4 regions of the Nocardia puris genome follow, and region 4 is predicted to be linked to each of the others. Evidence: riboswitches for the same ligand, from Rfam matches in the RefSeq annotation. Region 4 holds a riboswitch; each other region holds the start of a gene.
What was found. Region 4 has a riboswitch for cobalamin ahead of OHB21_RS24445 (FecCD family ABC transporter permease). Riboswitches for the same ligand answer to the same signal wherever they lie in the genome.

Region 1 (4,200 bases), 1.8 Mb from region 4:
GACAGGCGTTCCCGACGGGTCGACGGTGGTGGTGATCTGGATGCCCGGTGCGGGCTCGCCCGAACCCGGGGTGCCGATGCCCGCGGGGGCGTCGGGGAAGGCGGGCACGCCGGTGCCCGCGCCGAGGAACACGTTGGTGTAGATGCTGTCCATCGCCTGCACCACATCCTGCCGGTCGTGCTCGGCGGCCTTCTGTGTGGCGACGATGGCGGTGGCCTGGGTCGGATCCAGCAGTGCCGAGGACAGATCCGCCTCGGTCTGCTCGCCGACGCCGATGGCGGCGCGCAGCGCCTCGGCCGCGTCGCCCGCCTGGCCGAGCCGCTGGGCGACGGCGGCGAACACATCGGCCAACCGCTGGCCGTGCTGTTCGAAATCGCGGACCGCGTCGGCGGCCGCGCCCGCCGCACCGCCCCGCCAGCCGTCGGCGATGAGCGCGCGGATCTCGGTGTGCGCCTGCGCCACCGCGTCGGTGAGCCCGGTCGCCGAGCCCTGCCACGCCTGGCTGCCCGCGTGCAGCGCGACCGGGTCGAGCAGTTGCACCTTCTGATGGATCTCGCGCTGCTGGAGGTGGTCGAACACCTCGACGGTCGGCGCGTACGCCGGATCGGTGCGGGGCAGATCAGGCATGGGCCACCCCCGCCGCGTCCACCTCGGCGACGGCCGCGGCCAGCCCGTCGTCGGCCGCGCTGTAGGCGGCCGCGGCGGCGCGGAAGGTCGCCGCGAGCTCGCGCGCGGAGTCGGCGTAGGCCCGCAGCCGGGTGATCGCCTCGCCCGCCTTGCCCTCGAAGCCGGCGCGCAGCGCGTCACCGGAGGCGAATCCGCCGAACCCCGGCAGTGAGGTGGCGGCCGTGAGCCCGTGGATCTGGGCCTCCACCTGATCGGCCAGCTGTTCGTAGCGGCGCGCGCACCGTTCGTGCGCGCCGTCCGCGACGAGTACACCGTCGATCCAGAGCCTGCCCTCGTCGACAGCCTGATTCAGGTTCGTGACCTGTGGCCGCATCGACCGTCCCCCTTCCTCATCGTGCCGCGTGCCCCGCGGCCGTACTCGGTTCTCCCGCGCCGCGCCGACCCCACGGCGGCGCCTGCTCCACCGCGCGCGAGCACACCGTCGCCGCGCGCACCGGCCCGGCCGGTCACTCCCCGGGGGCCGATGGTCCCCGCAATTTTAAGCAGGTACCCGGGCGCGTTGTCCCCCACCGATGTCGCCTTTGTCGTAAAACACCAACGGCCGGGGAAGTCGACACGCGGGGAACCCAGGCCCGCCCGATCGTGGCGCCGGCGGGCTCGGCCGGATTTGTGAAGTGTGTCACGGACTAGCGCGAAGCTGCCGCCGCGCTGTGCGCCCGCTCCAGCAGCCAGGCGACGACATCGGCCGTCACCTCGGCGTAGCGGGGTTCGTGCAGCACGTCGTGGCCCGTGTCGGCGTATTCGTGCCAGCGCGCCCACGGGTGCCGCCCGGCCCATTCGCGCATCGCCTCCACCGGCGCGCGGCGGTCGTCGGTGCCGTGCACCGCCAGGATCGGCAGCGTCGACGGCAGCGGTGTACCCGGCGCATCGGGGCGTCCGCCGCCGAGCGCCCGGCGCGGCACGCCGGACAGCACGAGCCCCGCCAACGCCTCGTGCGGCACGCTCGGCGTGAGCGGATAGCTGGCCTCGACGGTGTTCAGATCGGTGCCCGCGCTGATGTCGGGGACGGCGGCGCCGAGCGTCCCGAGCGCCGTGACGGCGCCGAGCGAATGCCCCATCAGCACCAGCGGGCCCGCCGCTTCGGCACGCACCCGGTCCAGGAACGCGGTCGCGTCGGCCACCAGTTCGGCCAGCGTGCCCGGGTGCAGGGGATCGCCCTCGCTGAGCCCGTGCCCGAAGGTGTCCAGGGCCCACAGCCGGATGCCCGCCGCCCCCAGACTCCGGGCGAATCGGTGGTAGTGCCCGCTGTGCTGACCGAGCCCCGGCAGGAGTGCCGCCGTGGCCACCGCGTTGTCGACCGGCCACCGCCGATAGTGCATCCGGCCGCGCGCGCCGTCGAAGTAGAACATGTACCGATAGTGCCAAAACTTCTGCGACTCAGTGGAGTTCACCGCCCTGCACGGCCACCGGCTACACTTTTCCGCCGATTCGCCGTTCGTGCCCCAGCTGACCCCTGACCGGGCCGTTCACCGACGAGCCCGCCCGCGCCCGCTTCTCGGGGCGGTAGGGTCTGGCCTCGACGCAGGGAACACCGGTGCGAATCCGGGGCTGTCCCGCAACTGTCACCGAGGAGCGAACCGCCGCAGTACGGCCACGACCTGCCCGGGTTGGAAGGCCGGTGGGGAGCGTCGATCCGGGAGCCAGGACACCTGCGTCGGCCGGCACCGGGACGACTCCACGAGGATGGCGATGGACAACTCGATACGACACCGGCGGACACTCGGCCGCCGGGAGATGCTGCTGCGCAGCGCGGGCGCACTGGGGCTGCTCGCGACCGGCGCGCTCACGCTCACCGGCTGCGGTGACGGCGGCACCGGGCCCCAGGGCGGTCCACCGCGCGCGGGCGGCCGGTTGCGCGCCGCGATCGCCGGACGCGCCGCCAGCGTGGACGTGCTGGACCCGCACCTGGCGGGCAGCTCCGCGGGCGGTGCGGTGAGCAAGAACGTATGGGACAAACTCGTCGCCTACAACAACGACCTCACCCTGCGCTTTCGCCTGGCCAGCGCGCTCGAACCCAACGCCGACGGCAGCGAATGGCGCATCACCCTGCGCCCCGGCGTGGTGTTCAGCGACGGCAGCCCGCTCACCGCGCGCGATGTGCTGTGGAGCTTCGAGCGGATGCTCGACCCGGCGCGGCCCTCCTCCGGCGACCTGGCCGTGGTCGACATGTCGCGCACCCGCGCCGACGGCGACCTCGGCGTGGTGGTGGCGATGAAGACGCCGATCGCGGACTTCGGTTCGGTGCTGGCCGGGTGGTACTGCTACGTGATCAAGGACGGCACCACGGTGTTCGACCGGAACACGCTGCCCGTCGGCACGGGGCCGTTCGCGCTGGCGAACTGGTCGCCGGGTGACCGGACCCTGTTGCGCCGCAACGAGAAGTACTGGGACGGCCCGGTCCACCTGGACGAGGTGGAGATCATCCAGATCGCCGAGACCGAAGCGCGCATGAACGCCTTCCTCTCCGGTGCGGCCGACACCGCGCACGAGATGTCCTACCTGCAGGCGCACACGCTGGCGAACGATCCGAACGCGCAGGTCGTCACCCCGCCCGCGGGCCTGATGGGCGCCTTCCAGATGCGGGTGGACGTGGCGCCCTTCGACGACGTGCGGGTGCGCCAGGCGATGCGGCTGGCTGTGGACCGCGAGGCCATGGTCGAGGCGGTGTACTACGGCTTCGGCGAGGTCGGCAACGACATCTACGGCAAGGGCGCGCCGTTCTACAACGACCAACTGCCGCAACGGACTTACGATCCGGAGCGGGCGCGCCAGTTGCTGCGGGAGGCGGGGCGGGAGAACCTGACCGTCACGCTGCCGACGGCCGACGCGATCCCCGGCATGGTCGAGTCCGCGACGCTGTTCGCCGAGCACGCCAAGGCCGCGGGCATCACCATCCGGCTCGAAACCGTGCCTGCCGACACCTATTTCACCGAGGTGGTGGGCACAGCGCCGCTCTCCCACATCGGTTGGTGGAACTACAGTCTGGACTACTTCTACGGCCAGACGATGACCAGCGATTCGCCCAGCAACGACTCCGGCTGGCGCCGCCCGGCGTGGGACGCCACGTTCGCGGCCGCCCGCGCGGAGATGAACCAGGAGCGCCGCAGGCAGCTGTATTTCGAACTCCAGGAAGAACTCTGGAACGAGGGCGGCTACATCCTGCACAGCTTCGCCAAGCGTCCCGATGTCGCGCACGTCCGCGTGCAGGGCGTGCGCGACGGCGTGCCGGGCACCGACGACTGGGCGAACTTCACCACCACCTGGTTGGCGGAGTAGCGGTCTCGCGGTGATCCGCTATCTGCTGCGCCGCGTCGGCGGCGCGATCGCGGTGCTGTTCGCGGTCGCGCTGGTGGTGTTCGGCCTGTTCGAGCTGCTGGATTCCGATGCCGCCGCCGTGGCGTTGAGCCGCCACGGCGGCGGTCAGCCGACGGCCGAACAGCTCGCGGCCAAACGCGCCGAACTCGGGCTCGACCGGCCCGCGCCGGTCCGATTCGCGGAGTGGACCGGCGATTT
Region 2 (4,200 bases), 2.3 Mb from region 4:
GGTGCGCGTCGCGGAAGGTGGTGTCGGTGACGCCCACCGCCTTCTGCTCGCGCAGCGCCTTCGCGAAGCCCTCCGGCCCCAGGCGCAGCAGGCGCTGGCGGGAGCCGTCGGGCGGCGGGGCGCTCAGGTCGATGGCGGGCAGCTTGTCGTGCGGGTAGACGGTGGTGGGCCGCTCGCCGTGCGGCTTGTTGACGGTGACGTCGGCCAGGTAGGTCAGGATCTTGGTGCCGCGGTCGGCGGAGCCGCGCAGGGTGAGCAGCTGCGGGCGCTCGTCGATGAACGAGGTGGTGACCCGGCCGGCCTTGAAATCGGGATCCTCGAGCACCGCTTGGAGGAAGCCGATGTTCGTGGTGACGCCGCGGATGCGGAACTCGGCCAGCGCCCGCGCCGCGCGCGCCGCCGCCGCGGGCAGATCGCGGCCGCGGCAGGTGAGCTTGACCAGCATGGAGTCGAAGTAGGCCCCGATCTCGGCGCCCAGGTTCGCGCCGCCGTCCAGGCGGATGCCCGCGCCGCCCGGCGTGCGGTAGGCGGTGATGCGGCCGGTGTCGGGGCGGAACCCGTTGGCCGGGTCCTCGGTGGTGATGCGGCATTGCAGGGCCGCGCCGCGGATCGACACGCTGTCCTGGCTCAGGCCGAGGTCGGCCAGGGTCTCCCCCGCCGCGATGCGCAGCTGCGACTGCACCAGGTCGACGTCGGTGATCTCCTCGGTGACCGTGTGCTCGACCTGGATGCGGGGGTTCATCTCGATGAAGACGTGGTTGCCGCGCTCGTCGAGCAGGAACTCCACGGTGCCCGCGCAGCTGTAGCCGATCTGGCGGGCGAAGGCCACCGCGTCGGCGCAGATACGTTCGCGCAGCGCGGGATCCAGGTTCGGCGCGGGCGCCAGCTCGATCACCTTCTGGTGGCGGCGCTGCACCGAACAGTCCCGCTCGAACAGGTGCATCACGTTGCCGTGCTGGTCGGCCAGGATCTGCACCTCGATGTGGCGCGGATTCACCACGGCCTGTTCGAGGAACACGGTCGGGTCGCCGAACGCGGACTCGGCCTCGCGCGAGGCGGCCTCGATGGATTCGCGCAACTGCTCGGGCGCGGCCACCCGGCGCATGCCGCGCCCGCCGCCGCCCGCGACCGCCTTGACGAAGATCGGGTAGTCGAGTTCGGCTGCGGCGGCGAGCAGTTCGTCCACGTCGGCCGAGGGCGCACTGGACTTCAGCACGGGCAGACCGGCCGCGCGGGCGGCCTCGATGGCGCGCGCCTTGTTGCCCGCGAGTTCGAGGACCTCCGCCGAGGGGCCGATGAAGGTGATGCCGGCGCGCGCGCAGGCGGCCGCCAGATCGGGGTTCTCGGAAAGGAATCCGTAACCGGGGTAGACGGCGTCGGCGCCCGCGGTCTTGGCCGCGTCGATGATCGCCTCGATGGAGAGATAGGCGCGGACGGGGTGGCCGACCTCGCCGATCTGGTAGGACTCCGCGGCCTTCAGCCGGTGGACCGAGTTGCGGTCCTCGTACGGGAAGACGGCGACCGTCCCGATGCCGAGTTCGTAGGCCGCGCGGAAGGCGCGGATGGCGATCTCGCCACGATTGGCAACCAAGACTTTCGAGAACATCGGTCCAACGTACCTGCCCCCGGAATCGGCTCCTACATGGAACTACCCTTCGCAGCGATCTTCACAACCAGACATAGCAACGGTGCGAAGTTGCGTTCATCCGGCCGTCACATCTCACCGCCCGCCCGCGACCGCGGTGCGCGCCCGCGACGGGTACCCGCACGGAATAACCGCGGCGTCTTTTATGCTGGACGACGCAGCTGGTTCTCCAGTGCGCCGACGAGATGGAGCCCCTACGTCGCGCGCCGGAGTCGAAGCCCGCCCCGGCCAGCCGGGCGCGAGTGAGAGGGAACCCGGTGGGAATCCGGGACTGTCCCGCAGCGGTATGCAGGAACGAACACCGTCATCGAGCACTGGGCGCGAGTCCGGGAAGCGACGGTCAGTAGGTCGGCCGGGAGCCCCCGCGCCGGTGCCCGCGAGTCCGAAGACCTGCCAGTTGTGCCGGATACGCCGTATCCGGCGGCCACCGCCTCGTGGATTGGGCGCGCGGACCACCAGTGACGACATCCGGGCTCCGTTGCACACGGCTGCCCGCGAGGTCCGCTGGTCGACGCCGCCCGCATGGCGATGGCTCACGACCTAGGCACTGGAGCACAACCGTGACTGTTTCCCAGACTCCTTTCACCGCAACGGTTCTCGGCCTGCCCCGGGTGGGGCCGCGGCGCGAGCTGAAGCGCGCCACCGAGTCCTACTGGGCCGGGCGCATCGACGCCGTGGCGCTGCACCGGGTGGCGGCCGATCTGCGCGAGGCGCAGTACGCCGAGCTCACCGCGGCCGGGCTCGACTCGATCCCGGTGGGCACCTTCTCCTACTACGACCAGGTGCTCGACACCGCCGTGCTGCTGGGCGCGCTGCCCGAGCGGGTGGCGGGCATCGCCGATCCGCTGGACCGCTACTTCGCGGCCGCGCGCGGCAACGATTCGGTGGAACCGCTGGAGATGACCAAGTGGTTCGACACCAACTACCACTACCTGGTGCCCGAGATCGGTCCCGACACCGTGTTCTCGCTGCACCCGGAGAAGCTGATCGACGAGCTGGCCGAGGCGCGGGGGTTCGGCGTGCCCGCGCGGCCCGTGGTGGTGGGCCCGATCACCTTCCTGAAGCTGGCCAAGGCCACCGAAGGCGCGGCACTGGATCGACTCGGCGAGCTGGTCCCGCTCTATCGCGAGCTGCTGCGCAAGCTGGCGGCCGCCGGTGCGGAGTGGGTGCAGATCGATGAGCCGTCGCTGGTCACCGACCTCACCGACGATGAGATCGCCCTGGTGCGCTCCACTTACACCGAGCTGACGGCGGGCGAGGACCGCCCGGCCGTGCTGGTCGCCACCTACTTCGGCGACCCCGGCCCGGCCCTGGCCGCGCTGGCCGGCACCGATGTGGAGGGCATCGCGCTCGACTTCACCGCGCCGATCGAGCTGTCCGCGGTGGCCTCGCTGCCCGCGCTGGCGGGCAAGTTGCTGGTCGCGGGCGTGGTGGACGGCCGCAACGTGTGGCGGGCGAACCTCGACGACGCGCTCACCACGCTGGGCACCCTGCTGGGCAGCGCGGGCGGCGTCGCGGTGTCGAGCTCCTGCTCGCTGCTGCACGTGCCCTATTCGCTGGAGCCGGAGACCGGCCTGGACGCGCGGCTGCGGGCCTGGCTGGCGTTCGGCGCGGAGAAGGTCGCCGAGGTGCGAGTGCTGGCCACCGGTCTGCACCAGGGCACCGAGGCGATCGCCGACGAGCTGGCCGCGGCCCGTGCGGCGGCGACCTCGCGCACCGAGGACCCGCGCCTGGCGGACGCGCAGGTTCGCGCCCGCCTGGCCGCGCTCGGCCCCGACGCCGCGCGTCGCGCCCCGGCCGACGAGCGGCGCGCGGTGCAGCAGGCCCGCCTGAACCTGCCGCCGCTGCCGACCACCACCATCGGCTCCTACCCGCAGACCTCGGCGATCCGCCTGGCTCGCGCCGCGCTGCGCAAGGGCGAGATCGACGAGGCCGAGTACACCGCGAGGATGCGCTCGGAGATCGCCGACGTGGTGGCGCTGCAGGAGAAGCTGGGCCTGGACGTGCTGGTGCACGGCGAGCCGGAGCGCAACGACATGGTGCAGTACTTCGCCGAGCAGCTCGACGGCTTCGCGGCCACCGAGAACGGCTGGGTGCAGTCCTACGGCACCCGCTGCGTGCGCCCGCCGATCCTGTTCGGCGACGTCGCGCGCCGCGCGCCGATGACGGTGGACTGGATCACCTACGCCCAGTCGCTCACCGACAAGCCGGTCAAGGGCATGCTGACCGGTCCGGTCACCATCCTGGCGTGGTCGTTCGTGCGCGACGACCAGCCGCTGGGCGAGTCGGCGCGTCAGGTGGCGCTGGCCATCCGGGACGAGACGGTGGACCTGCAGTCGGCGGGCATCCGGATCATCCAGGTGGACGAGCCCGCCCTGCGCGAGCTGCTGCCGCTGCGCGCGGCGGATCAGCCCGCGTACCTGGACTGGTCGGTGGAGTCGTTCCGCCTGGCCACTTCGGGCGTGTCCGATGCCACCCAGATCCACACCCACCTGTGCTACTCGGAGTTCGGCGAGGTCATCGACGCGATCGCGGGCCTGGACGCCGACGTCACC
Region 3 (4,200 bases), 2.0 Mb from region 4:
GACGGTGCGCGGCACCCGGATGTAGCGCACGATCCGGTCGGTGTCGGTGCCCTGGAAATCGGTGAACGCCGAGAACACCGCCGCCGGGGTGAGCGCGTGCCTGCCGACCAGCACCGACGCCAGGCAGGCGGCGGCGAGCCCGACGCCGGCGACCAGCAGGCCGACGCCGCGAGACGACGGGTTCACCCGCCGAACAGATCCGGGTGGATCAGCCGCGCCACCAGTTCGGTCGCGTGCGCGAGGCGGACCCCGGCGGCGCGGTCGGCGAACAGGAACGGGTGCACCGCGCGCTCCCGCACGGCCGTCAGGTTCGCGAACGCGGGATCGGTGAGGATCTTGTCGGCCTGCGGCTGGGCGTCGGCGCGCGTATAGGTCGCCTGGCAGCACAGGCTGGTCAGGATGATGTCCGGGTCGCGCGCGATCAGCTCCTCCGCGCCGATCTGGATATTGCGCCGTTCGGTGCGGTCCTCGAAGACGTTCACCCCGCCCGCGGCCTCGATGAGCTGGGTGACGAAGTCGATGCCGCTCGCGATGCTGTAGGTGCCGTCGTCGCGGGGCGTCACGACCGCCACCCGGGGCCGTTCGGCGCCCGCCACGGTCGCGCGCACCGCGTCGATGCGGGCGCTCAGATCGGTCACCACCTGCTCGGCCCGCTCGGACACACCCCACAGCGCGCCGAGATCGCGCAGGTCGGCGTAGACGTTGTCGAAGCGGACGGTGGCCGGGTCGATGGCCTCGTCGGCCAGGCCGTCGGCGCTCGGGCACAGCGGGCTCAGCACCCAGGTGCGCACGCCGAGACCGTGCAGGCTCGCGCGGGTGCCCACGCTGGACTGCGCCGACTCGGCGAACATCCCGTTGTAGCCGGACAGCACGAAATCCGGGTTCTGCGCGAGCAATTCGTCGCGGCTGGGCAGCCGCTCGACGTAGGCCGAGCGGGCCTGCGCCTCCTGGTACTCGGGCAGCACCGCCGCGTCCAGGAACGCCGTCCCGGCCAGCCGGTCGGTGACGCCGAGCGCGTGCGCGATCTCGATGGACGGCTGATACGCCGCGTAGATCCGCTGCGGCGGGCCGTCGACGGCGACCTCGATCCCGCAGTTCACCCGGGTCGCGGCGGCCTCGCCCGCCGCGGCCGGTTCGGGTGGTGCGGCACAACCGGCCAGCGCGAGTGCGCCGACGATGAGCGCGCCGAGACGCGGGCGCGCGAAAACAGATGGGGTCACCGTGACCGCCTTCCAGGTCCTCGTGGAGCGGGTAGCGCCGTGGCCGGTCTCCTGGCTGACGGGTGGTGCGCGGCGTATCTACCTTCCCAGGGCGGGCCCCAGTGGCTCCGGACGCGCGGGCGCCCGGGTCGATATGTCACTCCCGATCACAGTGGCGAGGGCCGCACCGGTTCCACACCGGTTTCCCGAACACCACGGCCCCGGGACCTTACCAAGGGCAATGAACCTCCGGGTGACCCAGCGGCCGTCTCACCACTTGCGGCCGGTGTAGGCGAGCAGCTTGCGGTGCGCGGGGGCGTCATCCTCGATGGGGACCTCGGCGTCGTAGATACCGGGGCGGCGGAAGACCTCGATGCCGCCGCCCGCGTACATGGCCGCGAGGAGTTCGGCGCACAGGCCGTCGTCGGCGAGGTCGGGGCGGTCGATGGCCAGGGCCAGATCGACGCCGTGGACCACCACCTCGGCCAGGTGGATGAGCGCCGCGGCGCGGCCGGGCAACGGGCCGAGCGACAGGTGCACGGTGGCGTCGGAGACGTCGGGCCGGTGCCAGGCGGCCCGGTCGACCTCGGCGGCCGCCGAATAGGCGCCCAGCGCGTCGCCGCCCAGCCAGTCGTCGCCGCGCGCCCCGCGCGGATCGATGCCGCACAGCGCCGCCGCGTGGGCGTGCATACCGCCCACGGTGTGGTTGAGCACGGCGCGCACATCCCAGTCGCTGCACGGCGTCGGCGCGGCGAGCATCTCGTCGTCGACGGCGGCGACGATCGTGCCGGTCATGTCGAGGGCGCGGTCGATCTGGCCGAGGAGAGTGTCCATGGAGGTCCTTCGGTCGAGCGGAGTTCCCGCATTGATAGCACAACCGAGTGACCACCGCCGGATGACGGAACGCGCCGTTGTGGTCCACCCCAATCGACACGAAAAGTATTGTGTCACCGCAAGTATCGCGTGGTGCGAGGTACGCGGACCGCGACCCTGGATGTCGGTGTTCGTACCGGTCCGCGAGGGTGTCCTCGATGTGAGCGGAGTCATGCCCGCCTGTCCAGATCCCTTGCCGCGCCGGCCCGGCGGCTCAGCCGGTCTGCGGCTTCCCGCCCGCTTGTGCGTCGGGCTTCTCGCGCGGCACCGCGCCGGGCTCGGTGCCTTCGTCGGCCGCTTGATCCGGCTCCGGATGCTCCGGCTCGAAGGTGTCGGGCAGGTTCTTCAGGTGGCGGTTCATCGACCGCACGAGCAGGAAGGTGCCGACGAGCAGGACGAGCACGATGGCCAGGCCCAGCGGCGAGGCCTTGCCGAACTCGGGACCGGTCGGGGTGTTCGGGGTCTGGGCGAGCAGAACGAGCATCACCGCGACGCGTCCTCGATACCGGCGAACAGATCGGTCTCCGGGATGGCCGTGCGCACGCGGGTCTTGGCCAGCTCGAACTCCTCGGTGGGCCACAGCCGCTGCTGCAACTCCAGCGGGATCGCGAAGAACGCGCCGTTCGGGTCGATCTGGGTGGCGTGCGCGCGCAGGGCGTCGTCGCGCTGCGGGAAGTACTTGCCGCACTCCACCTGGGTGGTGACCCGCGCCATCACGTCACCGCGCTCCACGGCGTGCGAGCGGATCCGGTCCAGCCAGTCCTGCAGCGGGAACGGCTCGCCCATGCGCTCGTACTCGGCGGCGAACACCTCGAGCCGCTTCATGCTGAACCCGTGGTCGTAGTAGAGCTTGAGCGGCGTCCACGGCTCCCCGGCCTCGGGGAACGCCTCCGGATCGCCCGCCGCGTCGAACGCGGCCACCGACACCTGATGGCAGCGGATGTGGTCGGGGTGCGGGTAGCCGCCGGTCTCGTCGTAGGTGGTGATGACGTGTGGTTTGAACTCGCGCACCACGCGCACCAGCGCCTCGGTGGCCTCCTCGAGCGGCACCAGCGCGAACGACCCCTCCGGCAGCGGGGGCAGCGGATCGCCCTCGGGCAGCCCCGAGTCCACGAAACCGAGCCAGGTCTGGCGCACGCCCAGCGCGCGCGCCGCCGCCGCCATCTCCTCGCGGCGCACCTCATCGATGCGTTCGAGCACGCCCGGGGTGTCCATCGCGGGGTTGAGAATGCTGCCGCGCTCACCGCCGGTCAACGTCACCACCAGGACCTCGTGGCCCTCGTCGGCGTACCGTGCGGTCGTCGCGGCTCCCTTGCTGGATTCGTCGTCCGGGTGGGCGTGCACCGCCATGAGGCGAAGGCCACTCACGTCTCGTTCACCATCGCTCTCGGTCGCGGGTGTCGGGTCTTCGTTCCCTATAGTTCCATTCGACCGACTTTCTGTTCCGACCCACCCCCGGGAGCGAGAAGATGAGCGATACTGCGCCCGGCGGCGACGCGGCCGCGCGACACGCCGACCGGTACGGCAGCGCACCGCCCGCCCGCCGCCGCGGACTCGCCATCGCGCTCGGTGTCGGTGTGCTCGCGGCCGGTGTGGGCGTCGCCTACCTGGGATTTCAGAAGTACGGGCCCGACGAGATCAACGCCGAACAGCTCGGCTACACCGTCGTCGACGATTCCACGCTGAGCGTGCGCGTGAAGGTCAGCCGCGACGATCCGGCCAAGCCCGTGGTGTGTTTCGTGCGGGCGATGGACCGCGATGGCGCCGAGGTGGGCCGGCGCGAGGTCCTGGTCGAGGCGTCGGACTCCGGCACTGTCCAGTTCACCACCACGGTCCGCGCGTCGAGCAGGCCCGCCGCGGGCAGCGTGTACGGGTGCAGTGACAGGGTGCCCGCGTACCTGCGCGCCCCGTAATCCGGCCGCCGGATTCGCGATGTCCGGCTACCGTCCCCGCGTTTTCACCCGCCCAGGCACCGCCCCCACGGGCGAAAACGCCGGGCGACGTCCGGAAAATTAACTCCGACCTGCATGTTTGTGATTCATGCTAAAATGGCGTCACACACGGTTCCGGGCCACGGAGCCGTGTTTGCTGCATTGGCGGCCAGCGCTGCTGCGTTCCGGGGTCGGGT
Region 4 (4,200 bases):
GCGTCGGGGAACTCGGCCAGCTGCAACCGGACCAGTTCCACGTCACCGGTTTCCAGGCCCGCCTTGTCCAGCGCCCGCAGCACCGCCGCCTGCTGGGCGGTGCCCTCGGCGTAGGCGATCTTCTTGCCCTTCAGCTCCGCCAGCGTCGTGATCGACTGTCCCGGCGCCACCGCGAGTTTCAGCGCGTTGGTGGCGGTGCGATAGGCGGCGATGATCGGCACGTCCTGGCCCGCGGCCAGCGCGTGGATCGGCGGCACATCACCGACGGGCGCCACATCCGCCGCGCCGGCGCGGAACGCCTCGAGAATCGCGGGGCCGCCGACGAAGTTGGCGAATTCCACCTCGAACGGCAGCTTGTCCAGTTCACCGGAGGCGCGCAGCGCCTGCTGCAACCGCTCGGACTGGTCGGCGATCACGAGTTTGGTGCCCGCGGGCACGGTGGAGGTGAGCGGGGCGTCGGAGGCGGCGACCGGAGCGTCGTCCTTCGCGCAGCCGGTCAGTCCGAGGGTCGCGGCCGTCGCCACGGCGAGCAGAGCGGCGGTGGTGCGGCCACGGAGGCCGGGAAGGAACGTACTCGGTCGAAACATGACGCGAATTGAAGCAGGGCCCGGGAGCCGCTGAAACCGTTAGCGTTAGCGTGATTCGAAAGACACTCACCGAGGTGACGCGGTGTAGTGGACGTCGCGGGCCCGGTCCAGATAGCGCTGCACGAACGGCAGCACCTGCGCCTCGATCACCTCGTTGTAGCCCTGCGGAGCCTGGCGCGGATTCGCGTGGCCCGTGCCGCGCGGATAGGCCACCAGCAGACTGCCGTCGGGCCCGCCGACCTGTTCGAGCAACACCCGGTGCGAGTAGTCCACGTCGACCACGCCGTCGTGCGAGCCGACCCGCGGCCGCAGGAAAACGATTGCGGGGCGCGGCTTTCCGTCGACAGGCTCGGACAGGGCGCGCAGATTGTCCACCGCGCCGCCGCCGACGATGGCCAGGAACTGCGAATGGATCAGCCCGTTGCTCGCGGCGTTGTGCGAGAGGATCTTCTCCGTCAGCACCTCGTCGAACACCTCGCCCAGCTCACCGGCCGCGATCCCGGGCACCGGACCGGTCCGGTCGATGAAACGATCACGGCGAGCGTAGGTTTCGACGGCGAAGCGCATCGTGCGGCTCTCCCGCGCGCCCGGCAGCCAGCCCATCCAGCGCAGCATGTCCTCGCCCCGGCCGCGGCTCTCCGGGCGCACCGCGTTCAGATCCATGGGCGTGCAGTCGAGCAGCACCGCCACCAGCCGCCGGTCGCTGCCGCGGTGGATGTGCTCGGCGACCTCGAGCGCGATCACCCCGCCCATGCTGTGCCCGGCCAGCACGATATTGCGCACCCCCGACATCTGGGCGGCGCGCACGATGAGGTCCGCGATCACGCGGCTGTCGATGCCTTCGTTGTCGTAGCGGATCGCCCACACCACGCCGATCCGGTTGAGCGAGGGCAGCGCGGCGGCGGTGTCGGCGGCGTTCAAGTTGCCCAGGCCCACCATGTCGACCACCGCGGTGTCCCAGCCCGAATCCTCGGCGGGCGGCGCGACGGGCAGCAGCGCCGGCTCGGTCAGCGCGAGCCGCGCCCGTTCGGGCATCACGTCGTACACCCAGTACTGGGCGGCGACCGTGAGGGCCAGGATCAGCAGCGCGGCGACCCGCGACAGCGTCAGCCGGGTGCGACGCCACCCCTCCCACCGGAACCCGAACCGGGTCTCGCGGAGCCGGGCCTTGCGCCGCTCGTCATCCCAGTCGCTGACGGTGGACGGATGCCGTTCGTCCCTCGGCGACATCTCTTCACGGTAACGACGGACGCGCACCCTCGCCACGTCGCCGACCGGCCGTCGGGGCGGCGCGGGCCGAACGGTAGAGTTTGCTGATCAATCCCCGGCGGGTGCGGGAATCCGGTGAGAATCCGGAACGGTCGCGCCACTGTGATCGCCTCGCGGCGAAAGTCAGACCTCCCCCGCCGGACTTCTCTGGAAGGGCCGCGACTTGCCTGTGGAGCACCGCCGATGATCCGCGTGCGGACCTCGATCGCCGTCCCCGTGCTCGGGACACTGCTGGTCGTGGCGATGGTGGCGGCCACCGGTTTCGGCGCGGAGACACTGCCGGTGTCGTCGGTGGTGGAGGTCCTGCGCCACCGGCTCACGGGCGTGGCGCCGGTGGATCTGAGCCTGGACACCATCGTGTGGCAGCTGCGGGTGCCCAGAACGTTGCTGGCCGCGATCGTGGGCGCCGGACTCGCGCTGGCCGGGGCCGCCATGCAGACGCTGGTGCGCAATCCGCTCGCCGATCCGTTCCTGCTCGGCGTGTCGTCCGGGGCCGGGGTCGGCGCGGCGGCCGTCATCACCTCCGGGCTGTTCGCCGGCGCGGGTGTGTGGGCGCTCACCGGCGGCGCGCTGGCGGGTGCGTCGATGGCGGCCGGGCTCGTGTTCTTCATCGCGATCGCGCAGGGCGGTCTCACGCCGCTGCGGCTGGTGCTCACCGGGACCGTGCTCGGCTCGGCGTTCGCGGCGCTGAGCAGCTACCTCGTGTTCCGCAGCGCCGATCCCGCCGCCGCGCAGTCGGTGCTGTTCTGGTTGCTCGGCAGTCTCGCCGGTGCGGACTGGGCGACCCTCGGCCTGCCGTTGACGGTGGTACTGCTGTGCGGGGCTGCGCTGGTCGCGGCGGCGGGCTGGCTGGACGCACTCACGTTGGGAGCGGACACGGCCACCTCCGTGGGCGTGCCGGTGAAACAGTTGCGGATCGCGTTGTTCGTACTGCTTGCGGTGCTGGTGGGGGTGCTGGTCGCGGTGTCGGGCGGGATCGGGTTCGTCGGCCTGGTCGTCCCGCACGCCGCCCGCCTGCTCGTCGGCCCGCGCCACCGCACGCTCCTGCCCGTCTGCGCCCTGTGCGGCGCCCTGTTCCTGGTCGTCGCCGACGTCGCCACCCGAGTCCTGGTCCCGCCCACCGAGATCCCCGTCGGCGTCCTCACCGGCCTCATCGGCGCCCCGACATTCCTGCTCCTCCTCGGCCGCCGCCGCTACCGGTTCGGTGACGCATGAGGGGCGTTCACCGAGCTCCGGGATTCGGCGTTGCACTACCCGTCGATCAGCGTGTAGCCCAGCGACCTCGGCTGAACCATGCGTGCCGGGGTGTCGGCGGCAGGCTCAGCCCACCATGGCCCGACTTCGCTCGCGGCCATCGTTCCGTTGTATGGCTCAGCGGTACTTCGGGTCTGGCTCCGATCTCCGGCAACGGCACCGGGCACAGCCCGGGTTCGCGCCGTCGGCCCGAGGGTCCTCACGCCAGCCATCAGACTCCGGGATTCGGCGAAATCGCCACCGAGGCAACGGGTCCTGAATGCCGCTCCGCCGAGCATCAGGCGGGTGCGGTAGGTCCGACCCGTGCCCGACGTACCAATCGGTCGGGCGATGGGCATACCCGCGCGGCGGCAACCGGGGCGCCATCTCGAATCCGGCACGAGATGCCGAGCGGACCACGGGCGGCCGGCGATGAGTGAGGTTCAGCGCCACGAACCGGTCGAAGTCCTGGGCGCCGGGGTAACGCGGGCGCACGGCGACACGTCCGGGTTCGGGCGGCGGGAGCAGGGTGGGGCCGCGATCGTGGCCGAGGGTTTGACGTGTGCGGTGGGGCGCCGAGAAGTGGTGCGGGGCGCGGAGTTCCAGATCGGCCCCGGAGAGGTCGTGGGGATCGTCGGGCCGAACGGCAGCGGGAAGACCACGTTGGTGCACGTCCTGGCCGGAGTGCGCAGACCGAAGGCCGGGCGTGTGACCGTGGATGGTGTTGCCGTGCACGATGTTTCGGCTCGGGCGCGGGCCAGGACCGTGGCGTTGGTGGCGCAGGGCGAGCGGCCGCCCGCCGATCTGCTCGCCGGTGAGGTGGTCGCACTCGGGCGCACACCCTACCTGCCGCCGTGGGGTGTCGGCGGGCCGCGCGAACAGCACGTCATCGACGCGGCGCTGGCGGCGGTCGACCTGGCGGGATTCGCGGGCAGGCCGGTGCACAAACTCTCCGGCGGCGAGCGTCAGCGCGTGCTGCTGGCGCGGGCGCTCATCCAGGACACGCCGGTGCTGATGCTGGACGAACCCACCAACCACCTCGACATCACGCACCGCCTGGAACTGCTGTCGCTGGCCCGCACCCTGAACCGCACCGTGGTGACGGCGCTGC

Region 1: linked by a shared signal. The riboswitch ahead of OHB21_RS16195 (ABC transporter substrate-binding protein) and the one ahead of OHB21_RS24445 (FecCD family ABC transporter permease) in region 4 are both predicted to bind cobalamin.
Region 2: linked by a shared signal. The riboswitch ahead of metE (5-methyltetrahydropteroyltriglutamate--homocysteine S-methyltransferase) and the one ahead of OHB21_RS24445 (FecCD family ABC transporter permease) in region 4 are both predicted to bind cobalamin.
Region 3: linked by a shared signal. The riboswitch ahead of OHB21_RS15275 (ABC transporter substrate-binding protein) and the one ahead of OHB21_RS24445 (FecCD family ABC transporter permease) in region 4 are both predicted to bind cobalamin.

What each region holds. Positions count from the first base shown of each region.
Region 1 is NZ_CP107943.1:3,533,150-3,537,349, forward strand. Features, by position in the region: gene OHB21_RS16180 (PPE domain-containing protein) at 1-627, opposite strand, end outside; gene OHB21_RS16185 (hypothetical protein) at 620-1,000, opposite strand; gene OHB21_RS16190 (alpha/beta hydrolase) at 1,314-2,036, opposite strand; cobalamin riboswitch at 2,211-2,338, shown strand; gene OHB21_RS16195 (ABC transporter substrate-binding protein) at 2,377-3,963, shown strand; gene OHB21_RS16200 (ABC transporter permease) at 3,974-4,200, shown strand, end outside.
Region 2 is NZ_CP107943.1:7,671,264-7,675,463, forward strand. Features, by position in the region: gene OHB21_RS35605 (pyruvate carboxylase) at 1-1,606, opposite strand, end outside; cobalamin riboswitch at 1,893-2,037, shown strand; gene metE (5-methyltetrahydropteroyltriglutamate--homocysteine S-methyltransferase) at 2,206-4,200, shown strand, end outside.
Region 3 is NZ_CP107943.1:3,345,696-3,349,895, reverse strand. Features, by position in the region: gene OHB21_RS15280 (FecCD family ABC transporter permease) at 1-186, opposite strand, end outside; gene OHB21_RS15275 (ABC transporter substrate-binding protein) at 183-1,220, opposite strand; cobalamin riboswitch at 1,245-1,432, opposite strand; gene OHB21_RS15270 (TIGR03086 family metal-binding protein) at 1,470-2,033, opposite strand; gene OHB21_RS15265 (hypothetical protein) at 2,287-2,556, opposite strand; gene mca (mycothiol conjugate amidase Mca) at 2,556-3,422, opposite strand; gene OHB21_RS15255 (DUF4307 domain-containing protein) at 3,542-3,985, shown strand.
Region 4 is NZ_CP107943.1:5,325,513-5,329,712, reverse strand. Features, by position in the region: gene OHB21_RS24455 (ABC transporter substrate-binding protein) at 1-587, opposite strand, end outside; gene OHB21_RS24450 (alpha/beta fold hydrolase) at 654-1,817, opposite strand; adenosylcobalamin (AdoCbl) riboswitch at 1,912-1,997, shown strand; gene OHB21_RS24445 (FecCD family ABC transporter permease) at 2,040-3,071, shown strand; gene OHB21_RS24440 (ABC transporter ATP-binding protein) at 3,522-4,200, shown strand, end outside.